4 regions of the Streptomyces sp. NBC_00887 genome follow, and region 1 is predicted to be linked to each of the others. Evidence: riboswitches for the same ligand, from Rfam matches in the RefSeq annotation. Region 1 holds a riboswitch; each other region holds the start of a gene.
The links. A riboswitch is a leader RNA that binds a small molecule or an ion and turns the genes downstream of it on or off. The one in region 1 is predicted to bind S-adenosylmethionine.

Region 1 (3,250 bases):
GCTGTTCCTGTACGTGTTCGGGGCCATGGCCGAGGAGCGCATGGGCCGGGCCGAGTTCGTCTTCTTCTACGTCTGCTGCGGCTATCTGGCCCTGGTCGTCTACGCGGTCGCGCACTCCGGATCCGACCAGACGCTGGTGGGCGCGTCGGGGGCGATCTCGGCGGTGCTCGGCGCGTTCCTCTACCTCTTTCCCCGCGCCCGGGTCACCAGCCTCTTCCCGTTCCTCTTCTTCCTGCCGCTGCGCTTCCCCGCCTGGATCGTGCTCGTCTTCTGGTTCGCGCTGCAGTGGCTGGCGGCGCAGGGCGCGGGCAGCGGCCCCGGCGTCGCCTACCTCGCCCATGTCGCGGGCTTCGCGGCCGGGTTCCTCTACGCCTGGGGGCGTTACCGGGGTGGGGCTAGAGTGAAGTCTCCAGCCACGGCCACCGAGGGAGAAAGCCAGCCGTGATCACCGCGATCGTGCTCATCAAAACCAGCGTGGACCGGATTCCCGAGATCGCCGAGGCCGTCGCCGCGCTGGACAGCGTCAGCGAGGTCTTCTCGGTCACCGGTACGTACGACCTGATCGCCATGGTCCGGGTGGCCAAGCACGACGATCTGGCGGATGTCATTCCCGGCCGGATCAGCAAGATCCCCGGTGTCGAGGGCACCGACACGCACGTGGCGTTCCGCACGTACTCGCAGCACGACCTCGAGGCGGCCTTCGCCATCGGGCTCGACGCGTAGGACGACCGGACGGCGTACGGCTTCGGCCGGGGACGGGACAATGGCCTCCCGTCCCCGGCCGAAGCCGTACGCGGCCGGGTCAGACCTGCGCAGCACCCCTGTCGGGGACGCAGCGCCCGTCCTCGGTGCGGTAGGTCCACCGGGCACCCGCGCCCACCAGCTCGCGGACCGCGCCCAGGAACCGCTCGATGTGCTCGTCCGGCGTACCGGCCCCGAAGCTCACCCGGATGGCGTTGAGGGACCGCTCGCCCGGCTCGGCGTCCGGGGCGCCGCACTCGCCCGGGTCCTGCGGCTCACTGCCCAGCAGGGTCCGTACGAGCGGGTGGGCGCAGAACAGGCCGTCGCGGACCCCGATGCCGTACTCCGCGGAGAGCGCCGCGGCGAAGTGCGAGCTGTTCCAGCCCTCGACCACGAAGGAGATGACGCCGACCCTCGGGGCGTCGTCGCCGAACAGGGAGAGCACCTTGACCGCGGGGACCTCGGCCAGGCCTTCACGGACCCGGGTGACGAGCTGCTGCTCGCGGGCGACGAGCTGCTCGAACCCGGCCTCGGTCAGGGCCTTGCAGGCGGCGGCGATGGAGTAGACGCCGATCACGTTGGGCGATCCGGCCTCGTGCCGGGCAGCCGTGGTGTGCCACTCCACGTCGACGCCACCGTCGGCGCGCCGGGCAACCTTCCGGGAGGCGCCGCCGCCCGCGAGATACGGCTCCGCGTCCCGCAGCCAGTCGGCCCGGCCGGCGAGGACGCCCGAGCCGAACGGCGCGTACAGCTTGTGCCCGGAGAAGGCGAGCCAGTCGACGTCCAGTTCCGCGATGTCCACCGGGTGATGGGGTGCCAGCTGCGCGGCGTCGAGGACGATCCGGGCACCGTGCGCGTGGGCGGCGGCGGCCAGTTCCTTCACCGGCCACAGCTCTCCGGTGACGTTCGACGCGCCCGTCACACAGACCAGTGCGGGGCCGTAGGGGTCGCGGTCGGCCAGCGCACGCTCCAGCGTCACGACTGCCTCGGCAGGGGTCCTGGGGGCGTCGAGGAAGGTCACCCGGGCGTCGCGCCAGGGAAGCAGCGAGGCATGGTGCTCGGTCTCGAACACGAACACCTGGCAGTCCGCGGGAAGTGCTGCGGCAAGCAGGTTGAGGGAGTCCGTCGTCGAGCGGGTGAAGACCACCTGGTCCTCGGCACGGCAGCCGAGGAACTCCGCGACGGTGACGCGGCTGCTCTCGAAGAGGTCCGTGGAGAGCTGCGAGAGGTAGCCGGCGCCGCGGTGCACGCTGCCGTAGTACGGGGCGTAGGCGGCCACGTCGTCCCACACGCGCTGCAGGGCCGGGGCGCTCGCCGCGTAGTCGAGGGCGGCATAGGTGACTTCGCCGCCCGTAACCAGCGGAACGGTGACATCGGCTCCCAGAACCGGCAGCGGGGCACAAATGGACTGATCGGCGGCAGCGGTGGAGACAGACATGGCGAACTCCCGTAACAGGCAGGCGAAATCCCGGCGCCGGCAGATACGCGGCAGCGCAGGGGAAGGAGAAAAGGGTGCGCGGAAGAGGGCGTTGGGCCCTATCGCATTCGCTTGCTCACAAGAGGCTCCCTGGGGACCAGGACCCCGGGGGATGGCATTCACAGATGCCTAGGGGCCCGCGCTTGCCACAGACCTCGCTGCCTGCGGCCTGGTCTTCACCCGGGGCACCCCGCCACGGACGGAGGGTTGCCGGACAGCGAGCCGGGGCTTATTCGCTGTCACTCATGACCTGCGCAGCATCTTGCCATACGTGACCACATGCGCAAGGGCGCAGTCCGCGATCCGGACTGCGCCCCGCCCCACACGTCCTTGCTTCATGCGTTGCTGGCGGCCACCCAGCGCTCCAGCGCCCGCTTGGCGGCACCCGAGTCGATCGATTCCGCGGCCCTCGCGATCCCCGCCGCGATCTGCTCGTCGAGCGTGCCCTCGCCCGGGTCGAGCGCCACCAGCGCGGCAGCGGAGTTGAGGAGCACCGCGTCGCGTACGGGACCTGCCTCCCCGTCCAGCATCCGCCGGGCGACGTCCGCGTTGAAGGAGGCGTCGGCACCGCGCAGCGCCGAGACCGGCACCAGGTCCAGGCCGACGTCCCGCGGGTCGAACGCCTCCTCGCGCACGGCACCGTCCCGGACGATCCAGACCCGGGAGGTCGCCGTGGTGGTCAGCTCGTCGAGGCCGTCGTCGCCCCGGAAGACCAGCGCCGAACTACCCCGGTCGGCGAGCACACCCGCGACGATCGGCGCCATCCTGAGGTCGGCGACGCCGACGGCCTGGGAGCGCACCCGGGCCGGATTGGTGAGCGGGCCCAGGATGTTGAAGGTGGTCGGCGTGCCGAGCTCCTTGCGGGCCCTCGCCGCGTGCCGCAGGGCCGGGTGGAACTTCACCGCGAAGCAGAAGGTGATGCCCGCTTCCTCGGCGACCCGGACGACGCCCTGCGGGGTCAGCTCGAGGTTGACGCCGAGCTTCTCGAGCACGTCGGAGGCCCCGCTCGACGAGGAGGAGGCGCGGTTGCCG
Region 2 (3,250 bases), 4.5 Mb from region 1:
GTTGTAGTCGCTCGACGAGTTCGAGGTGTAGACGATCCCGTAGTCGCTCCAGCTGCCCGCCTGGCCGGTCGTGGAGGCCGCGAGGCCGATGGCCGACGTGTTCGACCCGAAGGACGAAACGGCGTAGTACATCAGGTACTTGCCGCCGCGGTAGGAGATGTCCGGGGCCCACGGGTCCGACGCGGAGGAGTAGTTCTTCCACCAGCTCGGCTTCGTCGTGAAGGCGTTGCCCGACCGGCCGAAGGCGGTGCGGTCGGTGGAGGTGCGGAGCTGGAGGCCCTCTCCGGTGGAGTAGAGCAGGTACTGGCCGGACGTGCTCCGGATCATGGTGGGGTCGTGGACGACGATGTCGCCCTTGACGACACCGGGGTTGGGGTACGCGGACGCGCTCGTCGGCACGAGCGCCAGCAGGAGTGCGGCGGGCAGGGCGGCGAGGGCCCTTCGCGGAATTCTTGTCGGGATGCGGCTCATCAGGAGACCTTCTTCGGTCGTGTCGGGGTACCCGGCAGTCGTCACCGAGGGCCAGGAGGTTGCCATGCGCATGACATTGATCTGTTCGACGTGCCGAACGACGCTCGTAACTTCGGACGGGCGGCCAGGACGGGACCGTAGAATCGAACGCACCTTGCGTCAACGGATTGAGCGCGCATTCGACGAAAACCCGGACTCTGTCCGGTATCACGAACGGACCGGCCCGCCCGGATCGGGCGGTACCGGCCGAACGCACCTGTTCCTGGAGCTGGTTGGCTACAGCCCGTAGGTGAGGTCCCCGCGACCCGTGTGCTGCGGATCGGGTGCGCTCGTCGCGCACAGCGGACCGCCCTCGGTTCCCACGTTCACGAGGCCGGTCGCCTCACCGCCGAGGCCGACGAAGCGCAGCGCGTGCCAGCGCGGCAGCCAGTACACGCGCCCGCGGTGGCCCGTGAGCAACTCCCGCAGATCGGCGGGAGCGTGCGTCCACACCTCGGGCAGGCCGCCGGGGTGTTCGAAGGCCGCGCGCAGAACCAGCCATCCGTCGTCGCGGACATCGCCCGCGGTCAGCAGGAGTTCCACGGCCTGGCCGGGTTCCTGTACGCACTTCTTGGCGTGGATCCAGTGCACGTGGTGGCCGGGCGCGTAGCGCACGCAGGCGTCGTGGTGAATGAGGTGAGGGAGCATGGCCGTTGTCGCCTTCCGGGGTCCTGGACCCCGGGGGCCTGTCCCCGGTGGTCCGCTGTTCCCCGCACGGTGCCGCGCGGAGCGGGTCGTCACCCGGAGCACCCGCAGCGGAGCGGGGTGCCGTCCAGCGAGCCGGGGCTTTCCACTGGAACTCATGACCCGTCAAAAGCGTAACAGGAGCCGTGAGGGCGTCGGGGTTCGCACACCACCCCCGCGTACGGGCGCGATGCCTCCCGCCCGTACGCGTCCACGCCCTCGCGCAGGTTCTCCTGGTCCGACCCGCCTCAGCCGTGCAGCAGGACGGGGAAGGCCTCCATGTCGTTCTGCGTCATCACCGGCAGCTTGCGGATCTCGTCGTCCGGTATCGCGAGCCTGAGCGCGGGGAAGCGCGCGAAGAGGGCGGGGAGTGCGATGCCGGCCTCCACCCGTGACAGCGCGGCACCGGGGCAGATGTGGGGGCCGTGGCCGAAGGTCATGTGCCGGATCGGTGTCGGACGGGTGATGTCGAAGGAGTCGGCGTCGTCGCCGTGCTGTTCGGCATCGCGTCCGATGACCCGGTAGGAGATGACGACGCCCTCTCCCTCGGCGATCACCTGGTCGCCGACCTGGATGTCCTCGGTGGCGAAACGCATCAGCAGGTGCGTGGTGGGCGTGTCCCAGCGCAGCGTCTCCTCGACGACCGTCTCCCACGAAATCTCCCCGTCCAGCACCATCCGCAGCTGGTCGGGGTGGGCGAGCAGTGCGCGTACGGCGTTGAGGATGAGCCCGATCGTGGTCTCGTGCCCGGCGGCCACCATGGCCTTGAGGTTGCCGACGACCTCCTCCTCGGTGAGGGGCTCGCCTCCCTCGTCGGCCAGGATCAGGGCGCTGGTGAGGTCGTCGGTGGCCCGCGCTGTCTTCTCGCGTACGAGGTCCGTGTAGAAGACGTCCAGTTCACGCAGCAGCGCCAGGCGCTCCTCCTGCGGGGTGAGCATGGAGAAGAAGGCCTTGTACTGCTTCGTCAGCATCGGGAACTGGTCCTCGTCCACCCCCATCAGCAGCCCGACGACCCGCATCGGCAGCGGCTGGGCGAAGACGGCCTTGAGATCGACGACCCCGTCCTTGCCCTGCTCGGCGAGGGCGTCGAGGAGCTCTTCGGTGAACTTCTCGATGGCGGGGCGGACCGCCTCGAGCCGACGCGGGGTGAGCGCCTGGGAGGTCTTCGTCCGCAGCCTCCGGTGCTCGCCGCCGTCGACCGTGAACATGGAGCGACCGGCGTCGATCATTCCGATCAGGGGCCACGCGTGGGTGACCTCACCGCTCCTCCACAGCCCCCAGGCGTCCAGGTCCTTCACCAGCCGCGGTTCGACGAGCAGTTGACGTGCTTCGGCGTGCCGCGTGACGGTCCACGCGGGGACCCCCAACAGCTCGATGCGCGCGAGCGGGCCCGCCTGGCGCAACTGCTCGGTCTCACCGTCGAGGTTCTGGACCATGGGGTCGATGACCACGGTCGCGTGAGGGCAGTTCACAGCAGATCTCCTGTCGTACGTACGGGAGCGAAGCGGACGGGGAGCGCGTTCATCCCGCGCAGGAAGGCGGACGGCCGCCGGACGAGGTCCTTCTCGGCGACGGCGAGTTCGAGATCGGGCAGCCGGTCGAGGAGGACCTCGATCCCGGTACGGGCGATGATCTCGGCAATCTCCTGCGCGGGGAAGGGGCAGCGGTACTCACCATGGCTGAAGGCCAGGTGCGCGCTGTTGCTGCCGTGCCTCGTGGCACCGTCGGACCCCAGGTCCTGGCGTACGAGGGGGTCGGTGTTGGCCGCCCCCAGACCGAGCAGCAGCATGTCCCCGGCACGGATCGTCCGTCCGCCGAGCTGGGTGTCGCGGACCGCCCAGCGGCCGGCGAGGATCTGGGTCGGGCTCTCTTCCCAGAGGACCTCGTTCATGGCGTCGCCGACGCTGCGCCGGCCACCGGCGAGCGAGTCGGCGAACTGGTCCTCGGTGAGCATCAGCCGCAGGGAGTTGCTGATCCAGTCGGCCGTGGTCAGATGGCCGGCGGCGGTGATGGCCATGAGGTCGAGCGCGTACTCCTGATCGGTGAACGGCTCCGG
Region 3 (3,250 bases), 5.7 Mb from region 1:
GGCCAGCTGCACACGCTCACCGCGCACGAGCAGTACAAGCCGGTCGAGATCGGCCCGACGGTCGACGAGAACGGTGTCGAGCGCAAGCCTTCGGCGCTGCAGAAGCTGCGGGCCAAGCTCAGCAAGAGCTACTACGGCGAGCAGAGCCAGATCGCCAAGCCCTCCGCCGAGGAGTACAAGGAGATCACCAGCGGCCACGGCCACCACTGATCACCTGAGCTGATCGCCACAGCGGGAGCCCCGTCCATTCGATGGACGGGGCTCTTCGCTGTCCCCGGGGCTGGATAGGGTGGGGGGATCCTTCTATCGGCTGTGGACCCCAGGAGCGGACCATGAACGTTGTGACCCCGGACGGCGGCGACAGCGTGGCGGACCGTTCGTGGCCCGGCGTGCTGATGCCCCTCCTGCGCGGCGAGAGCCTGACGGCCGAGGACACCGCGTGGGCCATGGACCGCATCATGAGCGGCGAGGCCACCGACGTGCAGATCGCCGGCTTCGTGATCGCACTGCGTGCCAAGGGCGAGACCGTCGACGAGGTCACCGGACTCGTACGCACCATGTACGAGCACGCCCACACCATCCAGGTGCCCGGCCGCACGGTCGACATCGTGGGCACCGGCGGCGACCTGGCCAAGACGGTCAACATCTCCACCATGTCGGCGATCGTCGTCGCCGGGACCGGCGCCAAGGTCGTCAAGCACGGCAACCGCGCCTCCTCCTCGTCGAGCGGGGCCTCCGACGTGCTCGAGAAGCTCGGCGTCAACCTCGAGCTGACCCCGCAGGGCGTCGTCCGGGTCGCCGAGGAAGCGGGCATCACCTTCTGCTTCGCGGTGAAGTTCCACCCGGCCCTGCGGCACGCGGCGAGGGCCCGCAAGGAGCTCGGCACGCCGACCACCTTCAACATCCTGGGCCCGCTCACCAATCCGGCCCGGGTGCGCTCCCAGGCCGTCGGCGTCGCCGACCTCAGGATGGCGCCGATCGTCGCGGGTGTGCTCGCCGACCGGGGTAGTTCGGCGCTGGTCTTCCGGGGCGACGACGGCCTCGACGAGCTGACCACCACGGCGACCTCCCGGGTCTGGATCGTCCGGGACGGTGCCGTGCGCGAGGAGGCGTTCGACCCGCGGGACGTCGGCCTGGACCTGGTGCCGGTCTCGGCGCTGCGCGGTGCCGACGCCTCCTTCAACGCGGACGTCGCCCGGCGGATGCTGGACGGGGAGGCAGGTCCCGTACGCGACGCGGTGCTCCTCAACTCCGCTGCCGCGCTGGTGGCGCTCGACCCGGGCGAGGGCACGCTCGACGAGCAGATCGCGGCGGGGATCGCGAGGGCCGCGGAATCGATCGACTCGGGTGCCGCCAAGCGGGCGCTGGAGCGCTGGGTGGCCGCCAGCAACGCATGAAGCAAGGACGTGTGGGGCGGGGCGCAGTCCGGATCGCGGACTGCGCCCTTGCGCATGTGGTCACGTATGGCAAGATGCTGCGCAGGTCATGAGTGACAGCGAATAAGCCCCGGCTCGCTGTCCGGCAACCCTCCGTCCGTGGCGGGGTGCCCCGGGTGAAGACCAGGCCGCAGGCAGCGAGGTCTGTGGCAAGCGCGGGCCCCTAGGCATCTGTGAATGCCATCCCCCGGGGTCCTGGTCCCCAGGGAGCCTCTTGTGAGCAAGCGAATGCGATAGGGCCCAACGCCCTCTTCCGCGCACCCTTTTCTCCTTCCCCTGCGCTGCCGCGTATCTGCCGGCGCCGGGATTTCGCCTGCCTGTTACGGGAGTTCGCCATGTCTGTCTCCACCGCTGCCGCCGATCAGTCCATTTGTGCCCCGCTGCCGGTTCTGGGAGCCGATGTCACCGTTCCGCTGGTTACGGGCGGCGAAGTCACCTATGCCGCCCTCGACTACGCGGCGAGCGCCCCGGCCCTGCAGCGCGTGTGGGACGACGTGGCCGCCTACGCCCCGTACTACGGCAGCGTGCACCGCGGCGCCGGCTACCTCTCGCAGCTCTCCACGGACCTCTTCGAGAGCAGCCGCGTCACCGTCGCGGAGTTCCTCGGCTGCCGTGCCGAGGACCAGGTGGTCTTCACCCGCTCGACGACGGACTCCCTCAACCTGCTTGCCGCAGCACTTCCCGCGGACTGCCAGGTGTTCGTGTTCGAGACCGAGCACCATGCCTCGCTGCTTCCCTGGCGCGACGCCCGGGTGACCTTCCTCGACGCCCCCAGGACCCCTGCCGAGGCAGTCGTGACGCTGGAGCGTGCGCTGGCCGACCGCGACCCCTACGGCCCCGCACTGGTCTGTGTGACGGGCGCGTCGAACGTCACCGGAGAGCTGTGGCCGGTGAAGGAACTGGCCGCCGCCGCCCACGCGCACGGTGCCCGGATCGTCCTCGACGCCGCGCAGCTGGCACCCCATCACCCGGTGGACATCGCGGAACTGGACGTCGACTGGCTCGCCTTCTCCGGGCACAAGCTGTACGCGCCGTTCGGCTCGGGCGTCCTCGCCGGCCGGGCCGACTGGCTGCGGGACGCGGAGCCGTATCTCGCGGGCGGCGGCGCCTCCCGGAAGGTTGCCCGGCGCGCCGACGGTGGCGTCGACGTGGAGTGGCACACCACGGCTGCCCGGCACGAGGCCGGATCGCCCAACGTGATCGGCGTCTACTCCATCGCCGCCGCCTGCAAGGCCCTGACCGAGGCCGGGTTCGAGCAGCTCGTCGCCCGCGAGCAGCAGCTCGTCACCCGGGTCCGTGAAGGCCTGGCCGAGGTCCCCGCGGTCAAGGTGCTCTCCCTGTTCGGCGACGACGCCCCGAGGGTCGGCGTCATCTCCTTCGTGGTCGAGGGCTGGAACAGCTCGCACTTCGCCGCGGCGCTCTCCGCGGAGTACGGCATCGGGGTCCGCGACGGCCTGTTCTGCGCCCACCCGCTCGTACGGACCCTGCTGGGCAGTGAGCCGCAGGACCCGGGCGAGTGCGGCGCCCCGGACGCCGAGCCGGGCGAGCGGTCCCTCAACGCCATCCGGGTGAGCTTCGGGGCCGGTACGCCGGACGAGCACATCGAGCGGTTCCTGGGCGCGGTCCGCGAGCTGGTGGGCGCGGGTGCCCGGTGGACCTACCGCACCGAGGACGGGCGCTGCGTCCCCGACAGGGGTGCTGCGCAGGTCTGACCCGGCCGCGTACGGCTTCGGCCGGGGACGGGAGGCCATTGTCCCGTCCCCGGCCGAAGCCGTACGCCGTCCGGTCGTCCTACGCGTCGAGCCCGATGGCGA
Region 4 (3,250 bases), 2.4 Mb from region 1:
CCCTCCGACAGGAGAGGGTGGCGTGCGCCGGAACGCGTCGACCGCGGCCGAATGTATCTGCCCAACTGCCCTCTGCAACAGGGCAATCGGACGAGAATTCTGGGCACAGGTGAACGCCCGGATAGGTCGAACTCATGAGATTCCAGGGCAAGTCGGGCCTGACAAAGGCCACTTATGGCGCAAGGGGTTCACGTACTTTGGCTGCTTCTCATCGCGACCGGGCGCATTCTCATATGCGGGCGGCACAGGCAGCGGAGGGGGCTTCCCCAACTGTACCGCGCTCAACCATGCAGAATTGCCCCCTCCGCTTCTCTTGCGGAGGGGGCAACGGTGTTCACGCTGTGAAGTCGTACAGGAGGCTCGGCCTCCGGCAACCGTGCTCGGCGGGTCGGCCCCCGGCACGGTGCTCGACGGGTCAGCCTCCGGCGACGGCCGGGATGATCGAGATACCGGCGCCGTCCGGGGTCGCCGTCTGCAGGCCGCCCTCGAAGCGCACGTCGTCGTCGTTGACGTACACGTTCACGAAGCGGCGCAGCTTGCCCTGGTCGTCCAGGACGCGGGCGGCGATGCCCGGGTGGTTCTTCTCCAGGGACTCGATGACCTCGGAGAGGATCGTGCCCTCGGCCGGGACCTCGGCCTGACCGCCCGTGTAGGTGCGGAGGATGGTGGGGATGCGGACCTTGACGCTCATGGGGTGCCTTCCTTCGGTCTCGGGTGGTCAGCTGGCGGCGAGGCCCGCGTCGCGGAACGCGTCCAGGCTCGGCCGGATCGTGGCCGACAGGCCGGTCGTCGGGGCGACGGCGTCCAGCGTCTTCAGGCCGTCACCGGTGTTCAGGATGACGGTGGTCAGCGTCGGGTCCAGCAGACCGGCGTCGATCAGCTTCTTCGTCACACCGACCGTCACACCGCCCGCGGTCTCCGCGAAGATGCCCTCGGTGCGGGCCAGCAGCTTGATCGCGTCGACGACCTGCTCGTCGTCGACGTCCTCGACGGCACCGCCGGTGCGCCGGGCGATGTCCAGGACGTACGGGCCGTCCGCCGGGTTGCCGATCGCGAGGGACTTGGCGATCGTGTTCGGCTTCTGCGGCCGTACGACGTCGTGTCCGGCCTTGAAGGCGGTGGAGACCGGGGAGCAGCCCTCGGCCTGGGCGCCGAAGATCTTGTACGGCCTGTCCTCGACCAGGCCGAGCTTGATCAGCTCCTGCAGGCCCTTGTCGATCTTCGTGAGCTGCGACCCGGACGCGATCGGGATGACGATCTGGTCGGGCAGCTGCCAGCCGAGCTGCTCGCAGATCTCGTACGCCAGGGTCTTGGAGCCCTCGCCGTAGTACGGGCGGAGGTTGACGTTGACGAAGCCCCAGCCCTCACCGAGCGGGTCGCCGATGAGCTCCGAGCAGAAGCGGTTGACGTCGTCGTAGTTGCCCTCGATGCCGACCAGTTCGCCGCCGTACACCGCGGCCATGACGACCTTGCCCTGCTCCAGGTCGTGCGGGATGAACACGCACGAGCGGAAGCCGGCACGGGCCGCCGCGGCGCCCACCGCACCGGCGAGGTTGCCGGTGGAGGAGCAGGACAGAGTGGTGAATCCGAAGGCGCGGGCGGCCTCGACGGCGATCGCGACGACACGGTCCTTGAAGGAGTGCGTCGGGTTGCCGGAGTCGTCCTTGACGTACAGACCGCCGGTGACGCCCAGCTCACGGGCGAGGTTGTCGGCCTTGACCAGCTTCGTGAAGCCGGGGTTGATGTTGGGCTTGCTCGCGACATCGGCCGGAACGGGCAGCAGCGGCGCATAGCGCCAGATGTTGTCGGGGCCTTCGGCAATGCGCTTCTTGAGCTCTTCCGGGGAGCCGCTCGGCAGGTCGTACGCCACTTCGAGCGGCCCGAAACAGGACGCACAGGCGAAAATGGGACCGAGCTCGAAACGCTCGCCGCATTCGCGGCAGGAAAGTGCTGCGGCGGAACCAAGGTCCACGGCAGAAGAATCGGTGTTCGCTGCAACTGTCTGAACAGACATGATGGCGGAGCCCTTTCTCCTCATCTTCCTTGCGGCGTATTTCGCCACAAGACGGAATTGGCACCTTCCCCACCGTGACCTCGCGGTCGGCAGGGGGGTTGCCGGGACTTCAACGGGCCGTTCCCTCAGTCCCTCTGGATGAGCGCTATGGCACCGGACCATCGATCCGGGCATTTATTCGCGGACCGACCCCGACATGCGAGGGCCATCCGCGTTGTTCAAGACTGTAACCGAAGCCCTGGACGATTGAGATAGTCGTCCGAACCGCGAGATGGATCACATACAGGGAGTATCGACCGTGCTGGAAGAGGTGGAACGCTGGCTGACCAGGCGTTCCTGGTCGGCCGACGACCGCCCGCTCGACCGCCTCACGGCCGCGCGCGCGAGGGATCCGCGCCGCGCCCGGGTGAGCGTCGTCCTGCCCGCCCTGAACGAGGAGGCGACGGTCGGAGCGATCGTCGAGGAGATCCGGCGCGAGCTGATGGAGAAGGTCCGGCTCGTCGACGAACTGGTGGTGATCGACTCCGGTTCCACCGACGCCACCGCCGAAGTGGCCCGCCGGGCGGGTGCCAGGGTGGTGCACCGGGACGCGATACTCCCCCGGATACCGGCCGTACCCGGCAAGGGCGAGGTGCTGTGGCGGTCACTGCTGGTGACCAGCGGTGAGATCGTCTGCTTCATCGACGCCGACCTCAAGGACTTCTCCGCGGACTTCGTCTCCGGGATCGTCGGTCCCCTGCTGACGGACCCCGAGGTCCAGTTCGTCAAGGCCATGTACGACCGCCCACTGGGAGAAGCCGCAGGCCAGGGCGGCCGGGTCACCGAACTGGTGGCACGCCCGCTGCTCAACCTGCACTGGCCGCAACTGGCCGGCTTCGTCCAGCCGCTGGGCGGCGAGTACGCCGTACGCCGCTCCCTGCTCGAACGGCTCCCCTTCCCCGTCGGTTACGGAGTGGAGCTGGGCCTGCTCGTCGACGCCCTGCACACGGTGGGCCTGGACGCGCTGGCGCAGGTGGACGTCGGCGTGCGCAAGCACCGCCACCAGGACGGCCAGGCGCTCGGCCGCATGGCGGCGGCGATCTACCGCACCGCCCAGCTGCGGCTCTCCCGGGGTCATCTGGTGCGCCCCGTACTCACCCAGTTCGAGCGGGGCGAGAGCGGCTTCGTACCGCGCACCCATGCGGTGGACACCGAGGAGCGGCCGCCGATGCGGGAGATCACGGAGTACGCGTCCCG

Region 2: it holds a riboswitch for S-adenosylmethionine, as region 1 does, so the genes downstream of both, OG844_RS15095 (hypothetical protein) here and OG844_RS35760 (aminotransferase class V-fold PLP-dependent enzyme) in region 1, are expected to answer to the same signal.
Region 3: it holds a riboswitch for S-adenosylmethionine, as region 1 does, so the genes downstream of both, OG844_RS09850 (aminotransferase class V-fold PLP-dependent enzyme) here and OG844_RS35760 (aminotransferase class V-fold PLP-dependent enzyme) in region 1, are expected to answer to the same signal.
Region 4: it holds a riboswitch for S-adenosylmethionine, as region 1 does, so the genes downstream of both, thrC (threonine synthase) here and OG844_RS35760 (aminotransferase class V-fold PLP-dependent enzyme) in region 1, are expected to answer to the same signal.

Annotation. Positions count from the first base shown of each region.
Region 1 covers NZ_CP108788.1:7,843,512-7,846,761, reverse strand. The annotation lists gene OG844_RS35770 (rhomboid family intramembrane serine protease) at 1-445, shown strand, start outside; gene OG844_RS35765 (Lrp/AsnC family transcriptional regulator) at 442-723, shown strand; gene OG844_RS35760 (aminotransferase class V-fold PLP-dependent enzyme) at 803-2,179, opposite strand; SAM riboswitch class IV at 2,353-2,469, opposite strand; gene trpD (anthranilate phosphoribosyltransferase) at 2,554-3,250, opposite strand, start outside.
Region 2 covers NZ_CP108788.1:3,315,031-3,318,280, forward strand. The annotation lists gene OG844_RS15090 (arabinan endo-1,5-alpha-L-arabinosidase) at 1-471, opposite strand, end outside; gene OG844_RS15095 (hypothetical protein) at 748-1,158, opposite strand; SAM riboswitch class IV at 1,208-1,318, opposite strand; gene OG844_RS15100 (cytochrome P450) at 1,443-2,666, opposite strand; gene OG844_RS15105 (cytochrome P450) at 2,663-3,250, opposite strand, start outside.
Region 3 covers NZ_CP108788.1:2,158,453-2,161,702, reverse strand. The annotation lists gene OG844_RS09860 (cytochrome bc complex cytochrome b subunit) at 1-210, shown strand, start outside; gene trpD (anthranilate phosphoribosyltransferase) at 333-1,397, shown strand; SAM riboswitch class IV at 1,482-1,598, shown strand; gene OG844_RS09850 (aminotransferase class V-fold PLP-dependent enzyme) at 1,772-3,148, shown strand; gene OG844_RS09845 (Lrp/AsnC family transcriptional regulator) at 3,228-3,250, opposite strand, start outside.
Region 4 covers NZ_CP108788.1:5,440,561-5,443,810, forward strand. The annotation lists gene OG844_RS24830 (MoaD/ThiS family protein) at 416-691, opposite strand; gene thrC (threonine synthase) at 719-2,014, opposite strand; SAM riboswitch class I at 2,032-2,159, opposite strand; gene OG844_RS24840 (glucosyl-3-phosphoglycerate synthase) at 2,313-3,250, shown strand, end outside.